One region of the Pseudoclavibacter sp. 8L genome, then DNA from elsewhere that is predicted to be linked to it. Evidence: predicted binding sites of a transcription regulator. Region 1 holds the regulator's gene; each other region holds the start of a gene.
What was found. Region 1 encodes HrcA, which represses chaperone genes, less so after heat shock. Its sites were predicted from a motif close to TTNGCACTCGNNNNNNNCGAGTGCNAA; they were not measured.
Positions count from the first base shown of each region.

Region 2: a site for HrcA is predicted at 5,086-5,112, ahead of groES (co-chaperone GroES). Genes of this name have one in related genera too.
Region 3: a site for HrcA is predicted at 3,949-3,975, ahead of GV007_RS01220 (Hsp20/alpha crystallin family protein). Genes of this name have one in related genera too.
Region 4: a site for HrcA is predicted at 1,768-1,794, ahead of groL (chaperonin GroEL). Genes of this name have one in related genera too.

Region 1 covers NZ_LR733186.1:549,874-556,933, reverse strand. The annotation lists gene dapB (4-hydroxy-tetrahydrodipicolinate reductase) at 1-198, shown strand, start outside; gene GV007_RS09470 (hypothetical protein) at 195-656, shown strand; gene GV007_RS09465 (TIGR01777 family oxidoreductase) at 675-1,628, opposite strand; gene hemW (radical SAM family heme chaperone HemW) at 1,769-2,980, shown strand; gene GV007_RS09455 (DUF4870 domain-containing protein) at 2,987-3,550, opposite strand; gene hrcA (heat-inducible transcriptional repressor HrcA) at 3,704-4,735, shown strand; gene dnaJ (molecular chaperone DnaJ) at 4,824-5,909, shown strand; gene GV007_RS09440 (16S rRNA (uracil(1498)-N(3))-methyltransferase) at 5,911-6,681, shown strand; gene GV007_RS09435 (HIT domain-containing protein) at 6,691-7,041, shown strand.
Region 2 covers NZ_LR733185.1:1,120,858-1,127,917, forward strand. The annotation lists gene tsaD (tRNA (adenosine(37)-N6)-threonylcarbamoyltransferase complex transferase subunit TsaD) at 1-672, shown strand, start outside; gene GV007_RS05320 (hypothetical protein) at 669-1,205, shown strand; gene GV007_RS05325 (DUF4190 domain-containing protein) at 1,348-1,953, shown strand; gene GV007_RS05330 (hypothetical protein) at 2,110-2,925, shown strand; gene GV007_RS19020 (hypothetical protein) at 3,027-3,788, shown strand; gene GV007_RS05340 (class I SAM-dependent methyltransferase) at 3,819-5,009, opposite strand; gene groES (co-chaperone GroES) at 5,148-5,441, shown strand; gene rarD (EamA family transporter RarD) at 5,575-6,513, shown strand; gene guaB (IMP dehydrogenase) at 6,631-7,060, shown strand, end outside.
Region 3 covers NZ_LR733185.1:270,256-277,315, forward strand. The annotation lists gene chvE (multiple monosaccharide ABC transporter substrate-binding protein) at 1-309, opposite strand, end outside; gene xylA (xylose isomerase) at 531-1,724, shown strand; gene GV007_RS01215 (xylulokinase) at 1,880-3,319, shown strand; gene GV007_RS01220 (Hsp20/alpha crystallin family protein) at 3,445-3,858, opposite strand; gene GV007_RS01225 (DNA-3-methyladenine glycosylase family protein) at 4,057-4,989, opposite strand; gene trhO (oxygen-dependent tRNA uridine(34) hydroxylase TrhO) at 5,051-5,983, shown strand; gene GV007_RS01235 (branched-chain amino acid ABC transporter permease) at 6,274-7,060, shown strand, end outside.
Region 4 covers NZ_LR733186.1:1,599,161-1,606,220, forward strand. The annotation lists gene groL (chaperonin GroEL) at 104-1,723, opposite strand; gene GV007_RS14250 (cold-shock protein) at 1,937-2,152, opposite strand; gene GV007_RS14255 (LytR C-terminal domain-containing protein) at 2,385-2,936, opposite strand; gene GV007_RS14260 (DUF3263 domain-containing protein) at 2,941-3,234, opposite strand; gene msrB (peptide-methionine (R)-S-oxide reductase MsrB) at 3,340-3,756, shown strand; tRNA gene GV007_RS14270 (tRNA-Thr) at 3,837-3,912, shown strand; gene GV007_RS14275 (permease) at 3,986-5,038, shown strand; gene GV007_RS14280 (TIGR03943 family putative permease subunit) at 5,031-5,858, shown strand; gene GV007_RS14285 (hypothetical protein) at 5,848-7,060, shown strand, end outside.

The DNA.
Region 1 (7,060 bases):
CTGCGCGGAGTCGTGGCAGATCAGCAGGTGATCTTTGGGGGAGAGGGTGAGGTGCTGACGATTCGCCACGAGACGATCTCGCAGGAGGCCTATGTGCAGGGCATCAGGCTCGCCATCACGCATGCCGTCGAGACGCGGGGCACGACAGTCGGGCTCGACGGCGTGCTCGGCCTCGCGGGACTGTCGGGTCGCTCGTGAAGAGCAATCTCGCCACGAAACTCGGCGTCGCCGCCGTGACCCTGCTCCTCCTGCTCTACATCGTCTTCGTCTCGGGCATGGCGGTCTCCCTGTTCGCGGGCGATATCGTCGCCAAGGTGATGGGTGCCGCACTCATCGTGTTCCCGGTCCTCGCGGTTGTCTTCGTCGCCCGCGAGCTGCTCTTCGGGCTGCAGACGGAACGACTGCTCGGACGCATGGCCGACGCCGGAGAGCTGCCCGAGGACGACCTGCCCAAGCGACCGAGCGGACGCGTCGTCCGCGAAGCGGCCGACGAGGACTTCCCGAGGTGGAAATCTGAGGTCGAGGCCGCTCCGGAAGACTGGAGGACGTGGATGCGCCTCGGTCTGGCGTACTCGGCTTCGGGGGACCGAAAGCGAGCCAGGGCTTCTCTGCGCGAGGGCATCCGCCTCGAGAAGGCCGCTCGCGCCGGGGCGTGAGCGACCCGACTCGACGGGTCAGACCCCGGCGCCGGGCTCTGGCTCGAACTCCGGCGACTTGAGAGCCAGCTCGACCGCCTGACCTGCGGTGCGGTCCTTGAAGGTGAAGCCCGCGTCGAGCAGGCGCTTCGGACGGATCTGCTGGTCGGCGAGGAACAGCTCACGGCCCGCCTTCTGGAGGGTGAGGTCGATGAGCGTCGACGGCGCCTTGAGCTTGTAAGGTCGCCCGAGCTCGTCGGCAAGCTGCTGTTGGATCTCGTCGGCGGTCGCGGGCGCGGGCCCGACCAGGTTGTATGGCCCCTGCGCGTCGTCGGACTCAAGCAGGAAGCGGAGCGCGCGCACTTCGTCGCGCAGGCTCACCCACGGCCAGTGCTGTGTGCCGTCGCCCAGCTGCGAGAGCAACCCGACGCTTGCCAGGGTCTTCAGGACGGTCAGGACTCCGCCGCGCCCCAGGACGAGACCGGTGCGCGCGAGGACGACCCTGGTGCCTTCCGGGGCCGTCTGCGCGGCCCGCTCCCAGCGGTCGACGACACGAGGAAGGAACTCGTCGGTCTCGGGCAGCGCCGAGTCCTCGTCGAGCACCTGCCCTGGACGGTCGCCGTACGCGCCCGACGCCGAACCGTTGATGAGCAGCGCCGGGGGTGTGGACGAGGCCGCCATTGCACCGGTGATCGTGAGCGTCGCGTTGACGCGAGAGCGAAGGATCTCCTTCTTCACGTTGTAGGTCCACGGCAGCTTGCTGAGCGGAGACCCGGAGAGGTTCACAACCGCATCCACGCCGTCGAGGACCCGCGCGTCCAGGGTTCTCTGGGCGGGGTTCCACCGGAACTCGCTGGCGTCCTTCGGGTCGCGCCTGACGAGCCGCGTGACGCGGTGGCCGTGCGCGTGCAGTTCCTCGATGAGACGGTGGCCGATCATTCCGGATGCGCCGGAGACGAGAACGTGCTTTGGGGAGGTCGCCTGAGTGCTCATGACCTCGAAGGTAGTCGTGTCAGTTGGGCGCGAGCGCAACGCGGGGCCGTGCTCGGCTGATCGCGCGCCTGATTGCGCCTAGGCTGTGCGGGTGCATCACGAGAACCTCGCCCCGAGCCGGGCCCAGCCGAACGGCCATCTTGGCGCCTAGCGCCCTGCCGCTCGGTGAGCCGGTGCCGCCGAGCGGAGAGCTCCCCGCGCAGGCCCTGGTCGGCGCCGAGTCGCGAGACTTCGGCGTCTACATCCACGTGCCCTTCTGCCGCGTGCGGTGCGGCTACTGCGACTTCAACACCTACACGGCGGAGGAGCTCGGTGGGGTCTCGCGCTCCAGCTATGCCGGCGAGGTCGAGAAGGAGATGGTCATCGCCGAGCGGGTGCTGAGCGGTGCCCCTCGCCAGGTATCCACCGTCTTCTTCGGGGGCGGAACACCGACCCTCCTGCCCGTCAGCGACCTTGCAGGGATGCTCGAGGGAGTGCGCAGTCGCTGGGGCCTCGCTCCCGACGCGGAGGTCACCGTCGAGGCGAACCCCGACTCGGTTGGCGAGCGTGAGCTCGCCGAGCTCCGGGCTGCGGGAGTGACCCGAGTCAGCTTCGGGATGCAGTCCGCGGTCCCGCACGTCCTCAGCGTTCTCGAGCGCACTCACGATCCGGCGCGCATCCCGATCGTGGTCGCCGCGGCGAAGCGAGTCGGGCTCGAGCCGAGCCTCGACCTGATCTACGGCACTCCCGGCGAGTCCATCGACGACTGGCGCCGATCGCTCGACATGGCGCTGGCGCAGGAGCCGCTGCATGTGAGCGCGTATGCGCTCATCATCGAGGAGGGCACGAAGCTGGCCAGGCAGATCCGCCGCGGGGAGGTGCCCGCCGTGGACGACGACCTGCAGGCTGACATGTACGAGCTCGCAGAGGAGCGACTGTCAGCGGCCGGGTTCGAGTGGTACGAGGTCAGCAACTGGTCGCTCGACGGCAAGCACGCTTCTCGCCACAACCTCTCCTATTGGCGAGACGCGGACTGGTGGGGCTTCGGCCCCGGCGCGCACAGCCACGTGGGCGGCGTGCGCTGGTGGAACGCCAAGCATCCGAGCGCCTACGCATCGAGGCTGGCCGAGGGCATCACGCCGGCCATGGGGCGAGAAGTGCTTGACGAGGAGACGAAGCGCTTCGAGCGGATCATGCTCGGCTCACGTCTGCGGGAGGGCCTCGCGATCTCCGAGCTGGATGACTCCAGTGTCGTCGCCGAGCTCATCGCCGAGTCGCTCGTCGACGGGAGGGCCGCGTTGAAGGGCCGGCTCGTCCCGACGCTCCGCGGGCGGCTCATGGCAGACGCGATCGTCCGCCGAATCGCCGCCTGAGCCGGCTCAGCTCACGAACCGGAAGGTGACCGGGTACCGGTAGGGGAGTCCCTTGTTCGCCTGGACCGCGCCGAGAATGGCGTAGACGACGACGGCAACCCAGAGCAGCGGGTAGAGGAGCGGAACGATCAGCGCCAGCGGACCGCCGATCAGTGACAGCAGCGAGATGACGCCGATGCCGACGTACACGATCGCAGCCGTGATGCCGAAGTTGAGCGCCTCGCGGCCCTCGCTGTCGGCAAGAGGTCCCCTCCGCCGTGTGACAAGCCAGAGAATGAGCGGCCCGACAGCCGGGGCGACGATGTTGAGCAGGTGATCGAAGGTCCCGACGAGGCGGTCGCCGTCTCGTGTCAGCGGCGGTTCTGTCCCATTCTGCGGGCCAGACTGCTGGTACTGCACGCCCTGTGGGTGCCCGTAGGGAGCCTGCTGTCCGTACGGGACCTGCTGACCGTTGGGAGCCTGCTGCCCGTACGGTGGCTGCTGCCCGTAGGGTCCCGGCTGGTCGTACGGCGGCTGTTGAGGCAGATCCTGGTGTCCTGGCGGCGGGGTCGGTGCGTTCTGATCTGACACGGGGTTCCTCTCGTCGGTTTCGCTCACGCTACTGCGCGCGCCCTGCGAGGGCCTGGCATCCTGCTGGTGGCACGAGCGGAAAGCGGTAGGATTGGCAGTCTCAGGTTCAGAGTGCCAGTCCGGCTCGCAGCAGCTCGTCGAGGGAGGAGCATCGTGGTTTCAGACAGAAGCATGCAGGTGCTCCGCGTCATCGTCACCGACTACGTCACGAGTCGTGAGCCGGTGGGCTCCAAGTCGATCGCAGACCGTCATGATTTCGGCGTCTCCGCGGCGACCATTCGCAACGACATGGCGCAGCTCGAAGACGCCGAGCTCATCGTGGCCCCGCACACGTCCTCCGGGCGCATCCCGACTGACAAGGGCTACCGACTGTTCGTCGACCGGCTCGCCGAGTTCAGGCCGCTCTCCGGAGCGCAGCGTCGGGCGATCGAGACCTTCATCGAGGGCAGCGAAGACGTCGACGAGGTGCTCGGACGTTCGGTGCGACTGCTGGCGCAGCTCACCAACTCCGTCGCGATCGCGCAGTACCCCTCGCTCGCGAACGCCGCCATCCAGCATGTCGAGTTCGTCCTGCTGTCGAGCATGCGCGTCCTCACCGTCCTCATCACCGACTCGGGCCGCGTCGAGCAGCGCATTGGACATCTGCGCGCCGAAGTGAGCGTCGAGCAGCTGCACGTGCTCCGCGATCGGCTGGCCGGCCGCCTCGTCGGGAAGACGGTCGCGCGCGCTTCAGCGGAGCTCAGGGATGTCAGCGGCATCATGGGGGAGCGAGACGCGGAGCTCTTCGCTCCCGTCGTCGCCAACCTGCTTGAGCTCGTCCTGGCGCACCGTCAGGAGCGCCTCGTCATGGCGGGCACCGCGAACCTCGCTCGGACCGAACGCGACTTCCCGTCGAGCATCCTGCCCGTCCTCGAGGCCATCGAGGAGCAGGTGGTCCTCCTGCGGCTGCTCGACGAGCTCCACTCCAGCCCCGAGGCCTACTCGGTCAGCATCGGCCAGGAGAATGTCGACCTGGGCCTCGGCGAGACGGCTATCTTGACGAGCGGCTACCGCAGCTCTGGCAGCGACGCGCGTCTCGGCGTCGTCGGGCCGACGAGAATGGACTACCCGAGGAATATCCAGGCCGTTCGAGTGGTTGCGAGTTACCTGTCACGGGTGCTCGACGAGCAGCACTCGGACGACTGACCGACACCGCCAGATCACTCGGCGGATGCACCCGGCGCCTGACAACGCAGGCGTGACACACACAGATGCAAAGAAGGAGTCGCCACTCTTGGCAGACCACTACGACGTGCTCGGCGTGAGCCGTGAGGCGTCCCAGGACGAGATCAAGAAGGCCTACCGCAAGCTGGCACGCCAGCTGCACCCGGACGTCAACCCGTCCGAAGATGCCGCGGAGCGCTTCAAGTCCGTCACGCACGCCTATGACACGCTCATCGACCCCGAGCGGCGCCGGCAGTACGACCAGGGCGGCCCAGATGGGCAGTCCTTCGGTGGCTTCGGCGACATCTTCGAGACCTTCTTCGGCCAGCAGGGCTCCCGCGGGCCTCGCTCGCGTGCGGAACGCGGCCAGGACGCCCTCGTGCGCGTCGAACTCGACCTCGACGAGGTCATGTTCGGCACGCACCGAGACCTCGAGGTCACGACGGCGATCGCCTGCGAGAACTGCCAGGGCACCTGCTGTGCGCCCGGCACCTCGCCCACGACGTGCTCGGCATGCGGTGGGGCCGGGTCCGTGCAGCGACAGGTGCGCTCGATCCTCGGCATGGTCGTCACGAACCAGCCGTGCGCGCAGTGCCGCGGCTACGGCACGGTCATCGAGCACCCGTGCGACACGTGCCACGGCCAGGGGCGTGTTCGATCGAACGTGAGCATCCCGGTCGACATCCCGTCCGGAGTGGACTCCGGGCTGCGCATCCACCTTCCCGGTCGGGGCGAGGCCGGGCCAGCCGGGGGAGCGAACGGTGACCTCTACCTCGAGATCCGCGTGCGCCCGCACGAGGTCTTCTCGCGAGACGGCGATGACCTCCAGTGCGTCGTGGAGGTATCGATGGCCGACGCCATCCTGGGCACCTCGACCACGGTCGGTGCGCTCGACGGCGACGTCGACCTGCAGATCCCCGCGGGCGTGCAGTCGGGCGAGGTGCTGACCGTTCGAGGTCGGGGCATCACGCGGCTCCGCTCGACGCATCGCGGCGATCTCGACATCGCCGTACAGGTCGTGACTCCGGCGAAGCTCGACGGCAAGTCACGCAAGCTGATCGAGGAGTTCGCTGCCCGTCATCGCCACGAGGCCCCTCGCCTCGCGCGGGAGAAGCAGGGGATGTTCTCGAAGCTTCGCGACCGATTCGGTCGCTGACGTGGCGTGGCTCTACCTCGTCGAGGATCTCGACGAGGCGCTGCGCGTCGGTGACGTCGTCGAGGTGCGCGGCGCGGAGGCCAAGCACATGGCGGTCGCGCGGATGCGCGTGGGCGAACGTGTGCAGCTCGGCGACGGGCGCGGCCTCATCGTCGACGGCGAGCTCGCTCTGACTGAGCGCGACCGCGCACTCGTCACAGTCGTCGCCGCGAGACGAGTGGCGCAGTCGGCTCCGCGTGTCACGGTTGTCCAGGCGCTGGCGAAGGGCGGCCGAGACGACCTCGCCGTGCAGGTCGCGACGGAGCTCGGAGCGGCGGCGTTCGTGCCGTGGCAGGCGAAGCGCAGCGTGAGCCGCTGGGACCAGAAGGCCGAGAAGGGCCGCGAGCGGTGGTCATCCATCGCCAGGGAAGCCAGCAAGCAGAGCCTCGCCGCGTGGGTCCCGGATGTGGCTCCGCTGCACTCGACGGGTGAGGTCGCATCGCTCGCCGGTCACGCGCCGATGCTGGTCCTCGACCCGCTCGGCGACACCTCGCTGCGCCAGGCCCTCATCGAGCAGGTCCCGGCAGGCGCTTCCGGACTGACGCTCGTCGTCGGGCCAGAGGGCGGCATCGACCAGAGCGAATTCGAGGCCTTCGAGGCGGCCGGTGCCAGGCGCGTGCACCTCGGCGCGGGGGTTCTCCGAACCTCGAGCGCGGCTCCCGCCGCGATCGCGGCGATCCTGGCGCTGAGCGGTACGTGGGACTCTCGGTCCCGCGCGAGTGCCGAGTCGTAGGCTGGTCTCATGTCGAGTTCAGAGCCGTCCATCTTCACGCGCATCATCAACCGCGAGATCCCAGCCGACATCGTGTTCGAGTCCGAGCGGGTCATCGCCTTCAAGGACATCAGCCCGAAGGCGCCCGTGCATCTCCTCGTGGTGCCCAAGACCCAGGAGTACGCGAACGTCGCCCAGCTCGCGGCTGGCGACCCGGAGCTGCTCGCCGAGGTCATCGCGGTGGCCCAGGGACTCTCCGATCAGCACACCGACAGCGAATTCCGGCTCATCTTCAACTCGGGGGCGGCAGCAGGCCAGACCGTCTTCCACGTTCACGCACACGTCCTCGGTGGAGGACTCTCGGAAGGATCCCTTGCCTAGTCAAGACAGTTCACCGTCC
Region 2 (7,060 bases), on a different contig from region 1:
CTCGTCTCAGGGGGGCACACGTCCCTCTTGCACGTTCGCGACCTCGTCGACGACGTGGAACAGCTCGGCGAGACGATCGACGATGCGGCTGGAGAGGCGTTCGACAAGGTAGCGCGCCTGCTGCGCCTGCCCTACCCGGGGGGACCCGAGATCGACAAGGCCGCTGCCGGAGGGGATCCGAAGGCGATCCGGTTCCCGCGCGGGCTCACCAAGCCGAAGGACCTCGAGCGGCACCGCTACGACTTCTCCTTCTCCGGGCTCAAGACCGCCGTGGCCCGCTGGGTCGAGGCGAAGGAAGACGCAGGGGAGCCGGTGCCGGTCGCCGATGTCGCGGCGAGCTTCCGCGAAGCTGTCGCCGATGTGCTGACGGCGAAGGCGGTGGCGGCCTGCACGGCCCTCGGCGTGCCTCGCCTCGTGCTCGGCGGGGGAGTGGCGGCGAACGCGCGCGTCCGTGAGCTCGCGGAGGAGCGCTGCGCTGCCGCCGGCATCGAGTTGCGCATCCCCCCGCTTCGGCTCTGCACCGACAACGGGGCGATGATCGCCGCCGTCGGCGCGATGCTCGTCACTGCGGGCAAGCCTCCCTCCCCGCTCGACTTCGCGGCGGACTCGACCCTGCCGGTGGCCACGCACCATGCGCCGCAGGGGAAACCAGCTCTGGGGGAGCACCGATGACAACACCCGATCAGCCGAAGCTGCCGCCGCGCAAGCCCGTGGAGCTTCCCCCCATCGACCGCACTCCGGTCGATGACACCAGCAACGCCGCCTACTCGGCCCTCACCCCGCGCTCGAGGGGCGAGGAGAAGTCTGCTCCCGTCGATGGCAGTTCTGCGCCCAGATCAGCGGAGCGCCAGAGTCCGGAGCAGGGCCAGGGCATCGACCCGGCGGTCGCGCACGTGCAGGAGGCCGCGATGGCTCCTGCGTCTGCTCGCGCCGGGACGGCACCGGTGCCTTCTGGGCTCGGGCTCAGTCGCCTCGCGATCATCCTCTCCGTGCTGCTGTCGCTTGCTGCGGCAGTCCTCGCTGTCTCGCTCTCCGCATCCGTGACCCCCTCGCCGCTCTGGCCCCTGTACCTCGGGGCGAGTCTCGGCGCAGTGGCGCTCCTGCTCGCGGTGCTCGGGCGGCGCCACCGCGGTTGGATTCTCGCGCTCGTGCTCGCTGCGGCGGCGGTCGTGGGCTGCGTTGGTTTCGCCTTCATCGTCGCCTGAGTCAGCGCTCCAGCGAGAGCCGTGCCCTGCGAGGTTCGAAGTCATCCTGCGGGATGACGAACCCGAGGCCATGGGGATGACGTGGCGTTGAGCAGGTCGCCGTAACGTTGGAGCATCTCATCACCTCTCGAAAGGAGCGGACATGACCTGGTCGACACCAGATGGCCCCGTCGAGCGGATACCGGCCCCGAACGTCGGCGCGCAGCCCGTCGGCGAGCCGCGGGAGGCGCGAGGCGAGATCCCCGGCTCCGGCGACGGGAATGGCTACGGGCACGACTCGGGCTACCGGCAGGATGCGGGCTACGGTCAGGGTTTCGGCTACGGACAGGAAGCCGGCTACGGCCACACCGCGCCGAGCGAGAGCTGGGGCCCCGGTAGCCATGGGGCGCAGGCGGCCCCCTCGCAGCACCTCGCCTATCCGGTGACGCCCTACGTTCAGGCGCCGTACACGGCGCCTCGCCCGGCTGCTGCCGGGACGCTGACCCTGAGCATCGTGGCCCTGTGCCTGAGCGGAGGCTCCTTCTTCGTCTCGCTCATCCCCGTCCTCCAGTTCGTCTGGTGGATGGTCGGGATCGCTGGCATCGTGTGCGGCTTCATCGCGCTGCGTCGTGAGCCGCGCGGACGGGCGCTCGCCATCACCGCTATCGTGCTCGGTTTCATCTCGGTCTTCGGACTCCTGCTCCTGCTTGTCCTCGCCCTCCTCTTCTTCGGAGGAATCGGACTGCTCGGGGGCCTCAGCTCCTACTGAACGTGGGCCTTCCTGAACCTTGTGTGACGGTTCCCAGTCAAACCCTGGGAACCTAGGACATGGGCGTGCGCCACTGAAGGCGTCGCCGCTTGCTCCACGCACGTGAACACCAGCCTCAACCGCCGCGAAAACGGCTGAACCGGAAGGAGCTCCGCAATGAGCGACAGCAACGCAACCCCAGGTGACAAGCCACGGCTCCCGGAGGATGGCAGCACACCTCCCCAGTACGAGGCGCCGGCCGCGTACACGCCACCTGCTGAGTCGGTCGACTACTCCGCCCCCGCAGCTACCGGCACCGACTACACGCCGCCCGCCGTCTCGGGCACCGACGCTTCGACGCCGGCCGCGCCGTACTCTGACTCCTCCGCCCCTGCCGCGTCGGGCAGCGGCTTCGCGCCGCCAGCCGCGCCCGGCTCTGGCTCTGACTACTCGGCGCCTACTGCATCAGGGACCGACTACTCGGCGCCGTCGTCGGGCAGCGGCTCCACGCCGCCCGCGGCATCTGGTTCGGTGAGCTACACGCCACCGAGCGAGCCAGCCGCGGCACCCGGCGCGGCTCCGTACGGTCAGGCTCCGTCCGCGAGCCAGGCTCCCGCTGGTGCAGCTCCGGCCTACGCCGCTCCGCAGTCGCAGGGGCAGGCGCAGGGCTATGGGGCACCGCAGGGCTACGCGACGCCCGGCTACCCGGCACAGTCCACGGCTCCCAAGCGCACGCTCAGCATCGTCGCGCTGTCCCTCGGCGGTGCGGGCATCCTGCTCACCTTCGTGACGGCGTTCCTCGGACTTCCCCTCGGTATCGCAGGCCTGGTCTGCGCCATCATGGCCAAGTCGCGGGAGCCGCAGGCCGGCCCGCTGCGCGTCTGGGGCCTCTGGGTCTCGATCGCAGCCATCGTGCTCTCGGTGATCGTGGCGATCATCGGCATCGTCGTCGCAGCCATGTTCCTCGGCGACATGTCGTCCTACGGATACTGATCACCCGCTGAAAGAACCGGCAGGAGTGCGGGTGGACGCATCCGCCCGCACTCTAAGCTTGATCAGCACCTGCAGCCTTGTCGACGACTGAGAAGGACACCATGTCTGACCCGAACGGCCCCCAGTACCCGCAGCAGCCCCACCAGAACGGCCAGCCGCAGAACGGCCAGCACCCGAATGGCCAGCACCAGAACGGCCAGCCGCCCTTCGGCGCGCAGCAGCCCGGCCAGGGCCAGCCCGGCCAGGGCCAGTACGGCCAGGGGTCGTACGGGCCTTCTCAGCCGCAGTACGGGCAGCAGAACGACCAGCAGTACGGGCAGCAGCCTGGTGGGAACGGCCAGCAGCAGCCCGGGTATGGCCCGGCTGACGGCGGCTACGGCCAGCAGCAGCCTGGCTACTCGACTGGCTACGGCGCCCAGCAGCCGTCCGGCCAGCAGCAGGCTCCCGCGCGGCAGGGCTACGGCCAGCCGCAGCAGAACCAGTACGGGCAGCCGCAGTACGGAGCCCCGCAGCAGGATCAGTTCGGGCAGCCGCAGTACGGAGCCCCGCAGCAGGGGCAGTACGGTCAGCAGCCCGGCCAGCAGTTCGGCGTGCAGGGATACGGCCAGCAGCCGAAGCCTCCTGCGCCGGTGCTCGGGATCATCGGCGTCGCGCTCGGCGCGCTCTCGCTGCTTCTCCTCCTGCTTCCCGGGTGGGCGTACATCGTGTCGCTGGTGTTCGGTCTCGGCGCCGTCGGGCTCGGAATCGCGGGACTTCGTGCCCCGAAGGGCCTCGGACGCACGCTTGCCGTCGTGGGGCTGGTGGCCGGTGGCCTCGCGGTCCTTCTCGCCATCGTGACGCTCGTCGTGGTGCTCGTCGTCTAGGAACGACGAGGACCGACGGTTCGGTGGCCCTCAGCTGAGCCGATCGGCGAGGATGGCGACGCGTTTGTCGCCGATCCTCGTGAGGATGAGCACCGCGGACTCGTCTCCCTTGAGCGAGAGCTTCCGCCTGAATTCCGCCGGGTCGATGTCGACCCCCCGCTTCTTGATCTCCAGCACGCCGATGCCTCGCTTCCGCAGCTCGCCCTTGAGCGACGACGCATGCAGGGGCAGCACCTCTCGGACCGAGAACGCGCTCGCGAAGGGCGTCGGCGTGAAGTGGTCAGCTGTCATCCACGCGATGCTCTCCGAGATCATCGACGCTTCGAGTGAGCGAGCGAGGTCGCCGATGAGGCGTGCACGGATGATCGCCGCGTCCGGCTCGTAGAGCACGGCGCCCAGCGCAGCGACGTCCGCATCCCGGACGTCCTCGCCGGTCGTCAGCTCGGCGGTGCCGTGCCTGCCGATCACGAGGGCCGAGCGGCGGATGCCTGCCCTCGCCGTGTCGTGCATCCACACCGTCGCCTCGACGAGGTCGCCGTTGGAGGAGACCCACTGCGTCTCCGCGTCTTCTGGGAGGTACGCGTGGTCGATTCCCGGTCCCAGCTTGATTCCCGTCGCGCGCTCGCGCCCGGCGGCGAAGACGAAGTCGAGGGATGGGCTCCAATCGGCCGGATCGAAGTGGCGTGCCGTGCTCCCGCCGCTGGTGGTCCTGCGGGCCGGATCGAACCAGAGCGCATCGAAGGCAGCGAGGTCCACCTCCTCGGCGCGGTCGTGCCTGACCCGGGCGTTGGGAAACGGGGCCAGGTTGTGGGCCGCGATCGCGGCGGTGACCTCGTCGACGTCGAATGCGGTGACCTCGAGACCGAGCGATGCGAATGCCATGGAGTCTGCGCCGATCCCGCAGCCGAGGTCTGCCACGCTCACGGCACCGGCCTGCCTGAACCGGTTCGCGTGGTGCGCCGCGACCTGCAGTCGCGTGGCCTGCTGCAGGCCCGCGTCGGTGAAGAGCATCCGCTCGGCGAACGGGCCGAACTTGGCGGATGCGCGCCGCCGGAGCTTCGCCTGCGTGACGACGGCGGCAACGACCTCTGCGGAGCCTCCTGCCGCGCGCAGCCTCGTCACGAGGGCAAGCGCGTCTGCCGCTGACTCGACGGGGGGAGCGTCGTCGAGCAGGGTCATCGCCTCTGGTGTGAGGAGGGCCAGGAGTTCGTCGCGTTGCACCAGCACTACGCTACCGGCGTACGCCACGAGACGTCGCCGCGTTGCAGTCGTCGCCGCCTGGCCCCTACACTCTGAGTTAGCACTCTCATGGGGAGGGTGCTAATTCTGAACTTCCTATCGCTGAGAAAGAGGTCAACCGTGTCGGTGAACATTCAGCCGCTCGAGGATCGCATCGTCATCAAGCAGGTCGAAGCCGAGCAGACCACGGCTTCGGGTCTTGTGATTCCGGACACCGCCAAGGAGAAGCCCCAGGAGGGCGAAGTCGTCGCAGTCGGCCCCGGCCGCATCGATGACAACGGAAACCGCGTGCCGCTCGACCTCGTGGTCGGCGACAAGGTCATCTACTCCAAGTACGGCGGAACCGAGGTCAAGTACGGCGGCGAAGAGCTCCTTGTGCTCTCCGCTCGCGACATCCTCGCGAAGATCGTCTAGTCTCCTCACCTTCTGAAGCCGCGCCGGTTCGGGCGGTCTCATCTGCAGGAGCAGCATCGCGCATGGCGCCCACCCCTCGGGGTCGGGCGCCATTCGTGTTCCAGGGGCCCGACGTCGGGCGTACGATCTCGAGGTGACGGAATCTCCTCGGTCCGGCCTCTGGCTGGCGTTCAGCGCGTACGCGCTCTGGGGCTTCATGCCCCTCTACGTCGTGGCGACTGCTCCGACGACACCCGTGGAGCTCATCGCGTGGCGCATCATCCTGAGCGTCGTGTTCTGCCTGCTCGGCGTGCTCGTCATGCGGGCCTGGCGTCCGTTCCGGGAGCTCATCTCGAAGAAGCGGGTTGTGCTCGGCCTCGGCATCGCAGGAGTCCTGGTGTCGGCGAACTGGCTGTTCTATGTGCAGGCTGTCGCGACGGGCCACACCCTCGACGCCGCGCTCGGCTACTTCCTCAACCCGATCGTGTCCGTCGCGCTCGGCCTGGTCTTCCTCCGTGAGAAGCTCAGGCCCCTGCAGTGGGTCGCCGTTGGGCTCTCGCTCGTCGCCGTGCTCGTCATCTCGCTCGGCTACGGCCGCATCCCGTGGCTCGGCCTAGGCGTCGCCATGACCTTCGGGCTGTATGGGCTCGTGAAGAAACGGGTGGGGGTCCAGGCGGATGCGCTCTCCGGTCTGGCGGTCGAGACGACGCTCATCATGCCGATCGGCGCGATCTGCCTGCTCTGGACGGTGCTCTTCGGCGGCGGCATCACCTTCGGCTCCGTGTCGGCGGTCAACACCGGCGTCCTGCTCTTCGCGGGCGTCGTCACGAGCGTGCCCCTCCTGCTCTTCGCGGCGGCCGCGAGGAGGCTGCGCCTCATCGAGCTCGGACTCATGCAGTACATCGCGCCGATCCTGCAGTTCGTGCTCGCTGTGGCGGTCTTCTCGGAGCCCATGCCGCTCGAACGCTGGATCGGGTTCGCGATCGTCTGGGTCGCCCTCATCCTCTTCACGATCGACCTCGTGCGCACGGCTAGACTTGGCGCCAAGATTCCCTCGGTCGCGGACGAACTCGGTCCGCCGACACGAGGTTGATGAGCTGAGGGTCCCGGGAATGCGTCCAGGGTCCTCGCTGTTCCATCACCACTGAGCTGTTTCCCGATGCACGAGGATGCCGCCGAACGGCGCATCCCAGATACCTCCTGGAGCGTAATGACCGAGTCGGACCCCTTTGGCTTCACCGGATTGACCTACGACGATGTGCTGCTGCTTCCCGGGCACACCGACGTGATCCCGTCTGAGGTCGACACGACGACGCGGCTGACGCGCGGCATCACCCTGCGCGTCCCGCTCGTCTCTGCGGCGATGGACACGGTCACGGAAGCCCGCATGGCGATCGCCATGGCGCGCCAGGGCGGCATGGGCATCCTGCACCGCAACCTGTCGATCGATGACCAGGTCGAGATGGTCGATCGCGTGAAGCGCTCCGAGTCCGGCATGGTGACGAATCCGGTGACGACGACTCCCAACGCGACCGTCGCGGAGGTCGACGAGATCTGCGGGCAGTATCGCGTCTCCGGCCTGCCGGTCGTCGACGAGGAGACGGGCAAACTCGTCGGCATCATCTCCAACCGGGACATGC
Region 3 (7,060 bases), on a different contig from region 1:
GACGACGAGCACGTCGACTCCGGATGCGATCTGGTTCTGGATCTGCGAGATCTGCGTGTCCGGGTCGTTCTCGGCGTACTGCAGGTCGGTCGTGAAGCCGGCCTCGTCGAGCTTGCTCTGGAGCTGCGCTCCGTCGTTGATCCAACGCTCGAGCTCGCGGGTTGGCATCGAGATGCCGACGCTCTCGACCTCGACTGCTGCTCCTGCTTCGCCGGTTGCTGCTGGGTCTGCTGGCGCGTCGCATGCGGTGAGACCGAGTGCGAGGCCTCCAACGACTGCGAGACCGAGCAACTTCTTCGTTGCTGACATGACGGTCATTTCCTCTCTGAAATGTGTTGCCCTAAGTTGTCGCGCCAAACATATACCCACTTGGGTCAGGTTGTGCAACCCCGTGTCAGATTCGTGACAAAACTGGCCCCAAGCACCATCCGAACCGTGTCCCATCCGGAACTCGTGGTGGAAGTGACACAACGAAGTGCTATATGTTGCTCTCTGGAACTTATCAACGACGATACCTAGAACGGACTCCCATGTCTCTGACTCCCACCCCCGCAGACAAGTTCTCATTCGGTCTGTGGACCGTCGGCTACAACGGGACCGACCCGTTCGGCGGCCCGACGCGCGCCGACCTCGACGTCGTGCACGTCGTCGAGAAGCTCGCAGAAGCCGGCGCCTACGGCCTCACCTTCCACGACGACGACCTCTTCCCGTTCGGCTCGAGTGACGAGGTCCGCGACTCGCAGATCTCCCGACTCCGTGGCGCACTGGATGCGACCGGGCTCGTGGTTCCCATGGTCACGACGAACCTCTTCTCCGCTCCCGTGTTCAAGGACGGCGGCTTCACCTCCAACGACCGCGACGTGCGCCGCTTCGCGCTGCGCAAGGTCCTCCGCAACCTCGACCTCGCCGCGTCGCTCGGCGCCGAGACGTTTGTCATGTGGGGCGGCCGCGAGGGTGCGGAGTACGACTCCGCGAAGGACATCCGCCAGGCCCTCGAGCGCTACCGCGAGGCCGTCAACCTCCTCGGCGACTACGTCACCGACAAGGGCTACAACATCCGCTTCGCGATCGAGCCGAAGCCGAACGAGCCCCGCGGCGACATCCTGCTCCCCACGGTCGGCCACGCACTCGCCTTCATCGAGACCCTCGAGCGCCCGGAGCTCGTCGGCGTGAACCCCGAGGTCGGGCACGAGCAGATGGCCGGCCTCAACTTCGCGGCAGGCATCGCGCAGGCCCTCTATCAGGGCAAGCTCTTCCACATCGACCTCAACGGCCAGCGCGGCATCAAGTACGACCAGGACCTCGTGTTCGGCCACGGCGACCTGCAGAACGCGTTTGCGCTCGTCGACCTGCTCGAGAACGGCGGCCCCAACGGCGGCCAGACCTACACGGGCCCGCGTCACTTCGACTACAAGCCCTCGCGCACCGAGGACGAGACGGGCGTCTGGGAGTCGGCGGCAGCGAACATGCGCACCTACCTCCTCCTCAAGGAGCGCGCGGCTGCGTTCCGCGCCGACCCCGAGGTGCAGGAGGCTCTCGCGGCGTCCCGCGTCGACGAGCTCTCCACGAACACGCTCGGCGAGGGCGAGACGTACGACGACTTCCTCGCTGACCGCTCCGCCTTCGAGGACTTCGACGCGAACGCCTACTTCAACGGCAAGGGCTTCGGCTTCGTGCGCCTGCAGCAGCTCGCGCTCGAGCACCTCATGGGCGCACGCGGCTAGTCCACGTCCCAACAGCTGACGGGCTCCCCCGTCCCCCTCGCAGAGCTGCGGCGGATGCACTCACCACGCGCGTGCATCCGCCCCAGCTCTGTCGTGCATGCTCGATCACTACCTGAACCTCAACACAGCACTCGCCCTACAGAAAGCAGACCACCATGCTCGTCGCCGGCTTCGACTCGAGTACGCAGAGCTGCAAGCTCGTCATCCGCGATGCGGCGACGGGTGCGCTCGTCCGCCAGGGGCGCGCAGCTCACCTCCCCGGCACGGAGATCGACCCGGCGAACTGGTGGGCGGCCGTCCAGGGCGCGACCGAGGCCGCGGGCGGGCTCGACGACGTGGCGGCGATCTCCGTCGCCGGCCAGCAGCACGGCATGGTCGCCCTCGACGCCGAGGGCCGCGTCGTCCGCGACGCCCTCCTCTGGAACGACACCCGCAGCGCAGGCGCAGCACGCGACCTCATCGCCGAGTTCGGCCAGGCTGCGCTCGTCGAGCGCACGGGACTCGTGCCCGTTGCCTCCTTCACCATCACGAAGCTGCGCTGGCTGAGGGATGCGGAGCCCGAGAACGCGGCGCGCGTCGCAGCCGTGGCCCTCCCCCATGACTGGCTCACGTGGCGTCTCCTCGGCTACGGCCCCGCAGATGAGAGCCCCCTCGGCCCGGACCTGACGAAGCTCACGACCGACCGCTCCGACGCGTCGGGCACCGGCTACTGGTCGCCCTTCACGCTCGACTACGACCGCGAGCTGCTCATCGCGGCCCTCGGCCACGACGCCATCCTGCCTCGTGTGCTCGGACCGGACGAGGTCGCGGGGAAGACGCCGGCCGGCGCGCTCGTCGCCGCGGGCGCCGGCGACAACGCCGGCGCGGCGCTCGGCCTCAACGCGCGCGCGGGCGACGTCGTCGTCTCCATCGGCACCTCAGGCACCGTGTTCTCCGTCGCCGACCGACCGGTGGTCGATCCCCGCGGCGGGCTCGCCGGGTTCGCGGACGCGACGGGAGCATTCCTTCCCCTGTCCGCGACCCTCAACGCAGCACGTGTCATCGACACGACCGCCGAGGTGCTCGGCGTCGACCATGAGGAGTTCGGTCGGCTGGCCGCATCCGCCCCCGTCGGTTCCGGTGGTCTCGCGTTCGTGCCATACCTCGACGGGGAGCGCACCCCCGACCTGCCGGATGCGACCGCATCGCTCCTCGGCATGACCCGCGGCTCATTCACCCGCGAGAACCTCGCCAGGGCCGCAGTCGAGGGCATGCTCGGCAGCCTCGCGCAGGCACTCGACGCCCACCGTGCGCTCGGTGTCGAGGCGAAGCGAGTCATGCTCATCGGCGGCGCCGCGCTGAGCGAGGGCGTGCGCGCCGTCGCGCCGACCCTCTTCGATGTGCCCGTCGAGATCCCAGCACCCGGCGAGTATGTCGCCGACGGCGCGGCCCGCCAGGCCGCCTGGGTGGCGACCGGGACACGTCCGGACTGGCCCGTCGAGACGATCGCTCGCCTCGAGCCTGCCCCTGACGCGGCGCTCCGCAGCCGATACGCGGCGGCCGCGAAGCTCGCCCGCGACGCGGAAGAAGCAGGGACGGGACTCCACGCCGCCTGACCAGCGAAAGCGCGCGTCGCGGGCACGTGCCGAAACGCGGAGTTACAGAGAGGGGCAGCGCCAGTCGGCGCTGCCCCTCTCTGCATTACTGGGTTCGCATCACGAAGCTGCGATCACCGGGCCCCTTAGGCCTGGATGGTCTCGACCTTCGTGCCGCTCTCGACCTCGATCTTGCGTGGCTTCGCGCGCTCGCTGACCGGCACGGTCACGGTCAGCACGCCATGCTCGTAGCTCGCCGCGATGCGCTCGGTGTCGAGCCCCTGGCCGAGCGTGAACTGGCGGAGGTAGCTGCCGCCGTTGCGCTCACGGACGAGCCACTTGGCCCCCTCGGCGTTGACCGTGCTGCGCTCGGCCCGGATCGTCAGCTGCTGGCCGTCGAGGTCGACGTCGATCGAGCTCGGGTCGATGCCGGGCAGGTCAGCGGTGAGGATGTAGTGGTCGGCCTCGCGGTAGAGGTCGATGGGCATCGAACGCGGGCTGTTCGGTGCTCCCTGGAAAAGTCGTTCCATCTCCTGGAACGGATCGAAGACGCGTGCCATGTCGTTTCCCCTTCCTTGTACGCACGCTCGTCTACGCGAGACGGTGCGGTGAACTTGAGTCGACTGGTGTCAACTTCCTTGAGCAGAAAATTAGCACTCCGCCCCCTCGAGTGCCAGAAAATTCGCTGAAAACCCCGTCAGCCTTGGGCGAACGCACCCTCGAAGGAAGTCAGCGCGCGTCGACGCGGGGCGCGAAGCTCAGTGGGAGCGGTGGTCTTGCACGGTCATACGCGGGCCATGCTTCGGGCGCGGGTTGCCCGCGAGCTTGATGAGCCGCACGACCCGCTCGCGATGTCCGCGCCACGGCTCGAGCAGCTCCCGCATGCCGTCGTCGTCGACGTCGCAGCCCGCGAGCGCCCATCCGACCATGTTGGGGATGTGGTAATCACTGAAGCTCGGAGCGTCGGGGTCGCCATGCGAGCGCTGCACGGTCTCGTTGGCCGTCCACACACCGACGCCCACGATCGAGCGAAGACGGCGAAGCGGCTCCTCCGACCCCGTCGGCAGGCTGCTCGTGCGCTCCAGCGCCGAGGCGACCGTCGCCGAGCGGATGACCGTTCCGGATCGCGAGGAGTCGACGCCGGCCCGGTGCCAATCCCAGCTCGGAATGCGCCGCCACTGCTCCGGCGTGAGCGGCAAGCGCAGGTGCCGCGGCACGAGACCGGCCGGCCCTGGCGCCGCGTCGGCGTGGTCGCGGTGCAGGATGTCCCACGCGCGATGCGCCTCGAGGCCCGTGATCTTCTGCTCGATGATCGCCGCACTCAGCGCCTCGAACACCGCACCTGACTTGGGGAGCCGCATCCCCTCGTTCCGTCGCCGCACATCCGCCAGCTCCGGCAGGGCGTCGAGGCGGAGCTCGCTCCAGTCGTCGTCGCTGCCCAGCAGCGTGGGAGCCTCATCGACCGCGATCTCAGCAGCTTCACCCCACGACACGATCCGCACCCCCTCCCGCGCCTGGCGGAACACCGTCGTCGCGCCTCCCGCCAGCGAGTGGGACGTGCGCCAGACGTCGCGCGACACGGGATGCACCCAGCACGTCGGATCTCGCCTGCCCCGCATGAGGGGAGACAGGGTCTGCTGCACATCGACCGGCGCCGCCGGCCGATAGAGCGACATGACCCGATCTGGCATGCCGCAAGGGTACGCAGACCCACGGACATTCGGCGTGAGCCCCTCACCTAAAATCGTCCTCATGGCTGTCCCCAAGATCGTGCTCTACTACGCCTTCGCTCCCCTCGCCGACCCGGAGGCGATCCGCCTCTGGCAGCGCGACCTCGCGGCGTCCCTGGGGCTGCGTGGGCGCATCCTGATCTCCAAGGACGGCATCAACGGCACCCTCGGCGGCGAGCTGAACGCGCTCAAGCGCTACGTGCGCACCACCCGGGAGTACGCGGCCTTCAAGGATGCCGACTACAAGTGGTCGGAGGGCACTGGACTCGACGAGCAGGGACAGAGCCTCGACTTCCCACGCCTCAGCGTGAAGGTGCGCGACGAGATCGTCAGCTTCGGAGCACCGGGCGAGCTCGAGGTCGACGAGCACGGCGTCAAGGGCGGCGGGACCCACCTCGCCCCCGACGAGCTCCACGCACTCGTCGAATCGCGCGACGAGATCGTCTTCTTCGACGGCCGCAACGCGATCGAGGCGCAGATCGGCCGCTTCGAGGGGGCCATCGTTCCGGAGACCGGAACCACCCGCGACTTCATCGCCGAGCTCGAATCGGGCAAGTACGACGACCTCAAGTCGAAGCCCGTCGTCACCTACTGCACGGGAGGCGTACGCTGCGAGGTCCTCTCCGCACTCATGCTCAAGCGCGGCTTCAGCGAGGTGTACCAGCTCGACGGCGGCATCGTCCGGTACGCGGAGCAGTTCGGCAACGAGGGACTCTGGAAGGGCTCCCTCGCGGTCTTCGACGCACGCGAGCACCTCGAATTCGGCCCCGACACCGACATCCTCGGCCGCTGCCGCGAATGCGAGACGCCGACGCACCGCACCCAGAACTGCACCGACCCCTCCTGCAGGGAGCGCTTCGTCGCCTGCGAGGACTGCGGCAAGCGCGCGCTCCACTGCCCAGAGCACACGACCGCGAGCCTCAGCGCCCCAGCGGGGGCACCATCCGGTCGGTGACACGCCGGAGACGAAAGACATCTTCACAAATCGGAGATCTTGGATGTCGCGGCACACTGCGCCGCGCTGAGGCACCACATTTGTGGTGACGTAGAACAAAATTGCGCGCTGAGGCTCCTGGCTGCGAGCGGAGCCCCTTCCGCACGGCTATCGTGTGTAGCGGCATAGAAACATTGCCGATACAAACCATCCGTAGATTCGCAGAGTGGCGAATCCTCGCTTGTAGAAATAGCAGTTCCAGAATCTCGTTCAGTCGTCGTGCCCAGCCCGACTCGCACTGGAGGTACTCCGTGCCCCTTCTCCCCAGTCCGCTCACGCCAGCCGGTTCGCGCTCAGCGACCGCCCGGCGTTCCCGGCTCACCCGAACCCACCGAATGCTCGCGGCGCTCGCGATGTCGCTCTTCGCGTTCCTCGGCGTCTTCGCGATGGCCGGCCCCGCGAACGCAGCGGCCGACCCCGTCGACGAGGAGTCACCGTACTCGATCAGCGGCATCCTCAACTACGAGGGAGAACCCGTCGCGGGCGTCTCGCTCACCGTCGACGGCGACGGCTACTCCGAGACAGTGGAGTCGGGTGAAGACGGCCGCTGGCGAGTGCCCGTCCCAGGCCCAGGCAACTACACGGTCACGCTCGACACCGAGACCCTGCCAGACGGCATCGACCTGCGGAACGAGGACGGCGCCACCGCAGAGGTCACCGAGGACGAGTGGTCGACGACCAACGTCGGGCGCCTCTTCGCACTCGGAGAGGACACCAGGCAGAGCAGCAACTTCGGCTCGCAGCTCATCGAGCGCCTCGTCGCCGGCCTCAACTTCGGCCTGCTCATCGCGCTCGGCGCGATCGGCATCACCCTCATCTTCGGCACCACCGGGCTGAACAACTTCTCCCACGGCGAGCTCGTCACCTTCGGCGGACTCATGGCCTGGCTCTTCGCCGTCGTCATGGGGCTCAACATCTTCGTCGCCATCATCGTCGTCGTGATCCTCGGCGCCGCCTTCGGCTGGCTCCAGGATGCGACCCTCTGGAAGCCGCTGCGCAAGCGCGGCGTGCGCCTCGTCCCGGCGATGATCGTGAGCA
Region 4 (7,060 bases), 1.0 Mb from region 1:
GGCCTGGCCTGTAGCTCGACCGATCTCGACGAGGAGCGAGGCGGAAACGACGAAGCGGGCGGCTCCGTGAGGAGCCGCCCGCCTGTTGTCGTGCGCGTGGTGCTTAGAAGTCCATTCCAGCGCCCGGGTCCATCGCCGGTGCGCCAGCCTTCTCGGGCTTGTCGGCGACGACGACCTCGGTCGTGAGGAAGAGACCAGCGATCGAAGCTGCGTTGAGCAGCGCGGAGCGCGTGACCTTCACCGGGTCGAGCACTCCAGCCTCGATGAGGTTGACGTACTCGCCGGTTGCGGCGTTGAGGCCCCAGCCGTCTTCGAGTCCAGCGACCTTCTCGGCGACGACGCCGGGCTCGAGGCCAGCGTTCGTCGCGATCTGCTTGAGCGGTGCGAGGATGCCGACCTTGACGATGTTGACGCCGGTCGCTTCGTCGCCCTTGAGCTCGAGCTTGTCGAGAACGCGTGCGCCAGCCTGGATGAGGGCGACGCCACCACCGGCGACGATGCCCTCTTCGACGGCAGCCTTCGCGTTGCGGACTGCGTCCTCGATGCGGTGCTTGCGCTCCTTGAGCTCGACCTCGGTCGCAGCTCCGGCCTTGATGACGGCGACGCCACCGGCGAGCTTCGCGAGGCGCTCCTGGAGCTTCTCGCGGTCGTAGTCGCTGTCGCTGTTCTCGATCTCGGCGCGGATCTGTGCAACGCGGCCGGCGATCTGCTCGGGCGAGCCAGCGCCCTCGACGATCGTCGTCTCGTCCTTCGTCACGACGACCTTGCGGGCCGTGCCGAGGAGGTCGAGCGTCGTGTTCTCGAGCTTGAGGCCGACTTCCTCGCTGATGACCTGTCCACCGGTGAGGATGGCGATGTCCTGCAGCTGGGCCTTGCGGCGGTCGCCGAAGCCGGGAGCCTTGACGGCAACCGACTTGAAGATGCCGCGGACCTTGTTGACGATGAGCGTCGCGAGAGCTTCGCCCTCGACGTCCTCGGCGATGATGAGGAGCTGCTTGCCGGCCTGGATGACCTTGTCGACAACAGGAAGGAGGTCCTTGATGTTGGAGATCTTGCCGTTGACGATCAGGATGTAGGCGTCCTCGAAGACGGCTTCCTGGCGCTCGGGGTCGGTCACGAAGTACTGCGAGAGGTAGCCCTTGTCGAAGCGCATGCCCTCGGTCAGCTCGAGCGTGGTGCCGAACGTGTTCGACTCCTCGACGGTGACGACGCCTTCCTTGCCGACCTTGTCGATCGCCTCGGCGATGATCTCGCCGATCTGGGCGTCAGCAGCCGAGATCGATGCGGTGGCAGCGATCTGCTCCTTGGTCTCGACCTCCTTGGCGGATGCGAGCAGCTCGGCGACGACGGCCTCGACAGCCTTCTCGATGCCGCGCTTGAGCGAGATCGGGTCTGCTCCTGCTGCGACGTTGCGGAGGCCCTCGCGGACGAGCGCCTGAGCGAGGACGGTGGCCGTCGTCGTGCCGTCACCGGCGACGTCGTCGGTCTTCTTCGCGACCTCCTTGACGAGCTCGGCACCGATCTTCTCGAACGGGTCGTCCAGCTCGATCTCCTTGGCGATGGACACGCCGTCGTTCGTGATCGTGGGCGCGCCCCACTTCTTCTCGAGCACGACATTGCGGCCGCGTGGGCCGAGCGTGACCTTCACCGCGTCGGCGAGCGTGTTCAGTCCACGCTCAAGCCCGCGACGGGCCTCTTCGTCAAAAGCAATGATCTTCGACATATGTGTACTGCGTCCTTTCCGGACGTGGTTCGTGAGGTTCGTGGTTGGCACTCGAACGAGGCGAGTGCAAGTCCATATTGGCACTCGGCCCTGTCGAGTGCAAGCCGCCCCGACGCCTTCTCGCTGCGGGCGAACGAGGACGGGAGATCCCGCGCCTGGCACGGAAAACGACGCCGACCCCCAGAGGGGGTCGACGCCGCTTGTCGTCGAGGATCAGAGTGCGCGGACGGACTCCGCCTGGGGGCCCTTGTCGCCGGCCCCGATCTCGAATTCGACCTTCTGTCCCTCTTCGAGAACGCGGTAGCCCTGCATCTCGATGGCCTTGTAGTGCACGAACACATCCTGTGCAGCAGCGCCGTCGAGCGCGTCCACAGTGATGAAGCCGTAGCCCTTGTCAGCGTTGAACCACTTCACGGTTCCGTTCGCCATGTTTGTCTCCATTGCTCAGTAGTACTCGCCAGCACCAGCCGGCGGAGCCCTGCATGCGTGCGAGGGGGACGAACGATGGTGCCCAGGACTCGAGCAAGATACTAGGTCGCGACCTGTTGAGCGTGGAAGCCGAAAACCGTGATCACGTCACCTGGCGACGTTTTGTTTCCAGATGTTCACATTCGTGGAACACAAGGCGCGCATTCCCCGGTGAAAGCCCGGGGCTTTTGCCCTACCCGGCGAGGTCGAGCCCGACGATGACCACGATCGTGCCAGCGGCAGCGACGTTCGGATCCAGCACCGCGGTGCCCCCGCCGAGCGACTGCACGAGCGCCAGGGCAGCAGCCTCCTGAGCGGGGTCATTGTAGGAGACGGTGGTCGTCGCGTAGTCGGAGGTCGGTGCATCCGCCGTCTCCGTCACATTCCAGCCAGCGGCAGCGAGCTCGGTGGTCGTTCCACCGGCGACGCCAGCCAGCTCGGTGCCGTTGAGCACGCGGACGGCGACGTTCGGGTCGAGCTGCGGCACGACCTCGGCCGGCGCTTCCTCGACCGGGGCAGCCTCGGCCGGCGTCTCGCTGGTCTCAGGCTCGGCGGACGGGCTGAACGAGACGGCGCCATTGATGATCTGCATGGCGACCGCCGCGACGGCGACGATGACGACGACGGCCAGCAGGCCCCAGAGCCACGAGGCGAGCTTGGCGAGACGGGTTCGGGGCGCACGATGCGCGCCGCGCCTGTCGAGGCCGGGTGGGATGTCGTCGAAGCGATCCTTGGGGTAATTCACGTGTCTACCGAATCCGTCCTGAGGTGGGAGAGGCGCTGGACATGCGCTGCTCGCGCCGCAGCTGGCGCTCATCCGCCCGCCGCTCGCGCGCACGCCGCAGGCGGCCGACGAGCATCGGCTGATGAGCGAGCGCAGCTGGTGTCTCGATGAGCGTAGCGAGATTTCGGTAGTACTGCGTCGTCGACCAGCCGAAGCGATCCCTGATCGCCGCCGCCTTCGCTGCGTTCTGCCGCGGATTCAGGTCTTCGAAATCCAGCAGGGCGCGCTCGAGGTCGCTGAGCTCCACGTCCCGTTCCATGGAGGAAGTGTACGAGCAAGGCTCACGGACTGGACTCACGCAACGCGCGTATGCTCGTTCCTCCCTGACCGCTCCCAGCGGTCTCGTCGATCTCCAGGAGGCACGGTGTCCTACGCCGTCAACAAGCCCGATTCCGAGTGGCGCGCTGAGCTCACGCCGCAGGAGTACCACGTGCTGCGCGAGGCAGGCACTGAGCGGGCCTACACGGGAGAGCTCCTTGAGGAGGGACGCGCCGGACTGTACACCTGCCGTGCATGCGGCTCCGAGCTCTTCAAGGCCGGAACGAAGTTCGACTCCGGATGCGGGTGGCCGAGCTTCTACGAGTCGGTCCGCCCCGACGCAGTCCAGCTGCTCGAGGACCGCTCGCTCGGCATGGTGCGCACCGAGGTGCGCTGCGCGAACTGCGGGTCCCACCTCGGGCACGTCTTCCCCGACGGCTTCGGCACCCCGACGGGCGACCGCTACTGCATGAACTCGCTCTCGCTCTCCTTCACACCGGACGACGAGACGCCCTCCGAGTAGGGAGAGCATCACCCGAGTGGCCATGCGGTGCGCACCTCGCGCACCGCATGGCTATGATGGTGCCGCTGCGATTGCAGCAGGCCGACTTAGCTCAGCTGGTAGAGCACCGCTCTTGTAAAGCGGATGTCGCGAGTTCGAACCTCGCAGTCGGCTCCAGAATCCTCACCGCCCCGCGCGAGTCCCTCGTTGCCTCCGTGTTCCGAAAGCGGCCCGAACTATACTCGGCTGGATGCACGAGCACACGACTGCGCAGCGCGCACCGCGCCCTCAGCGCACGACCGCAAGTCGCGGTGTGCTCGGACTGACCATCGGCGCAGGCCTGATCCTCACGCTCATCGCGATCAGGACGTTCACGGCTTCGCTCGACGACGCACCGGCCCTCGGCCCGATCAGCGACTTCGTGACGCTCTCTTTGAGCGTCGTCATCGAGTCCATGCCGTTCATCGTGCTCGGCATCCTGCTCTCGATCGTCGTCCAGCATTGGCTCCCGCCGGGCTTCCTGATGCGCATCCTGCCGCAGAGCCCCTGGCTCCGCCGCGCCGTGATCTCCCTGTTCGGCATCGCTCTGCCCGTCTGCGAATGCGGCAACGTGCCCCTCGCCCGCGGCCTCGTGCTCCGAGGCTTCACCCCAGCAGAGTCGATCACGTTCCTGCTCGCGGCGCCCATCCTGAACCCCATCACGATCGTCACGACGTACCAGGCATTCGGCTGGGACCACGGGATCCTGGCGGCCCGTATCATCGGCGGCTTCGTCATCGCCAACGTCATCGGCTTCCTGTTCAGCCGCCACCCGAGACCGCAGGAGCTGCTCACGCCGAGCTTCGCCGCCACCTGCGAGCTGGAAGCGAAGCACGGGCACGGGGGCCGCTCCGGCGTCCGCGACCGCTTGCGGGCGAGCGCGTCGATGTTCGGCGCCGAGACCTCCACGATGCTCCCCGCGCTCTTCATCGGCTCCGCCATCGCGGGGGCCATCCAGGTCGGCGTCTCGCGCGATCTCCTCACGACGCTCGGCGAGCATCCCGTGCTCTCGGTGCTCGTGCTCATGACGCTCGGCTTCGTCATCTCGATCTGCGCGAACGTCGACGCGTTCTTCGCGCTGTCATTCGTCGGGACGTTCATGCCCGGCGGGATCGTGGCCTTCCTCGTGATGGGGCCCATGATCGACGTCAAGATGCTCGCGCTCATGCGCACGACCTACACGAGCGCGGTCCTCGCGCGCATCACCCTCATCGTCGCGCTGTCGGCCTTCACCCTCGGACTCGGAGTGAACCTCATTGCTTGAACGACTGCTCTCCAGATGGCGCGGGGTCGCGCTCACGCTCTTCACCGTCGTCGCGACGGTCTGGCTCTCCATGACGGGCGGGCTCTCGCTCTACATCCACCCCCGCTACTTCGTGTTCACCTCGATCATGGCCGTCATCGGCGGCATCCTCGCGATCGCGGCCATCGCCGTGACGCCGGGTCGCGACGACCACGACCACGACCACGACCACTCGCATGAGTCGGATGCCCTCGGCACGTCGACCACACGGAGAGGCAACCGCCGCCCGCGGCTCGGCGCACGTCAGCGCATCGCCGTGATCGCCTCGACGACCGTCACGCTCGTCGTCGTCGCGACGGCGTTCGTTGCGCTCATCATCGCGCCGCCGGTGACGCTGAGCTCCGCAGCGGTCGAGAACCGCTCCCTCAACGCCAACGCGCAGACCGTGGACTCCCCGATCTCGGAGGGCGAGACGCTCCGGGGCCGCGACACCAGCTCCTTCACCGTCAAGGACTGGGCCGCGATGCTCCGCCAGGGCGACGGAGAGCAGCAGGTGCTCGGCGAGCGCGCGAAGCTCGTCGGTTTCGTGACCGAGGACCCGGACGCACCGGATGCCTTCATCCTGGCGCGCTTCGTCGTGAACTGCTGCGCGATCGACGCAGCCCCGGTCGGTGTCGCCGTGCACCAGCCCGGTTGGCAGGGCACCTACCCCGTCGATTCCTGGGTCGAGGTCGACGGCGCGTTCGTCACGAACCCCAGCGCGTCCAGCGCCGAGCGTGTCGCGCTCATGCCGACGACCATCACCGCGATCGACCAGCCGAGCGATCCCTATGTCTACTGATCTCGCCTCGGGCGGACGCCGCTTCCGGAGGACGTTCATCCTGGCGGTGATCGTGCTCGCCCTGCTCGCCGCTGGGCTCGCCGTCGGCAACATCCTGCAGGGCCCGCGAGTCGCGTCGACGGCGGTCAACGCCATCGGCACGGTCGAGCAGCAGGGCACCCGCCTCGTGCTGACACCCAACCAGCGCCTCCGCGAGATCGACCCCGCGCAGGTCGTCCTCGAACCAGCCGCCGCCTACAGCCTCACGGAGGAGAACGGCACGATCACGGTGACGTTCGAGCAGCTGCTCGCCTATGACACGAACTACACCCTCACGGTGGCGGATGCCGTGAGTTCCTCGACGGGCGTCGCGTCGACCCTCGAGACCGAGTTCACGACCCCGCCCCTCGAGGTGTCGACGCTCGTTCGCGGGGCGATCTCGACCAGCGGGACACTCGAGGACCGCGTCATCGAGACGAACGTCTCCGGCGGGGGTGAGCCGAGCATCCTGTTCAGCGCCCCGCGCATCCAGGAGTACGCCCTCACTGACGCGTTCGTCGCGGTCATCGAACAGGACTCCGCCGGCCTCGGCACGGTCGGCGTCGCACCTCGCGCTGAGCCCGGGCCGGCTGTCCCGCTGAACGTGGACGCGACTGGGAGCTTCTCGAGCCTCGCCGCCGACGCGGCGAGCGGCCTCATCGGCTTCGTCATCGACGGTGTGCACGCTGACGGGCAGACCGAGCTGGTGCGCTCGCTGTTCGTCTTCGACACGAGCGACACGTCGTTCCGGCCCACGCAGGTGGCCGGAACGGACGGCACCCCGCTGATGGTCTCGACGTGGGCGTTCGCGCCGCGCACGGGGGCCCTCATCGCGCAGACCCTCGACGAGCAGCTGTACCTCGTGAACGTGCTCGCCGGCACTCCAGCCGAGCCGATCGGCCAGGCGCAGCACTTCCATGGCTTCGTTCCCGGCACGGCCACCGCGGTAACCTCGGGTGTCGGCGGCTACACCCTCTTCGATCTGAGCTCGGGGACCGCCGAGCAGCTCACCCCAGCGCCGATGACGCTCAGCGAGACGCAGTACCTCACGCAGACGAGCGTGCTCGACCCGGAGGGAACCCAGATCTCGGCGGTCGCGGATGCGGCTGCCGGGCTCGCCGACGTCACTGTCGAGTTCGCCGACGGCGACGGCCAGCGGACGCTCTTCGATCCGGGCGACAGCG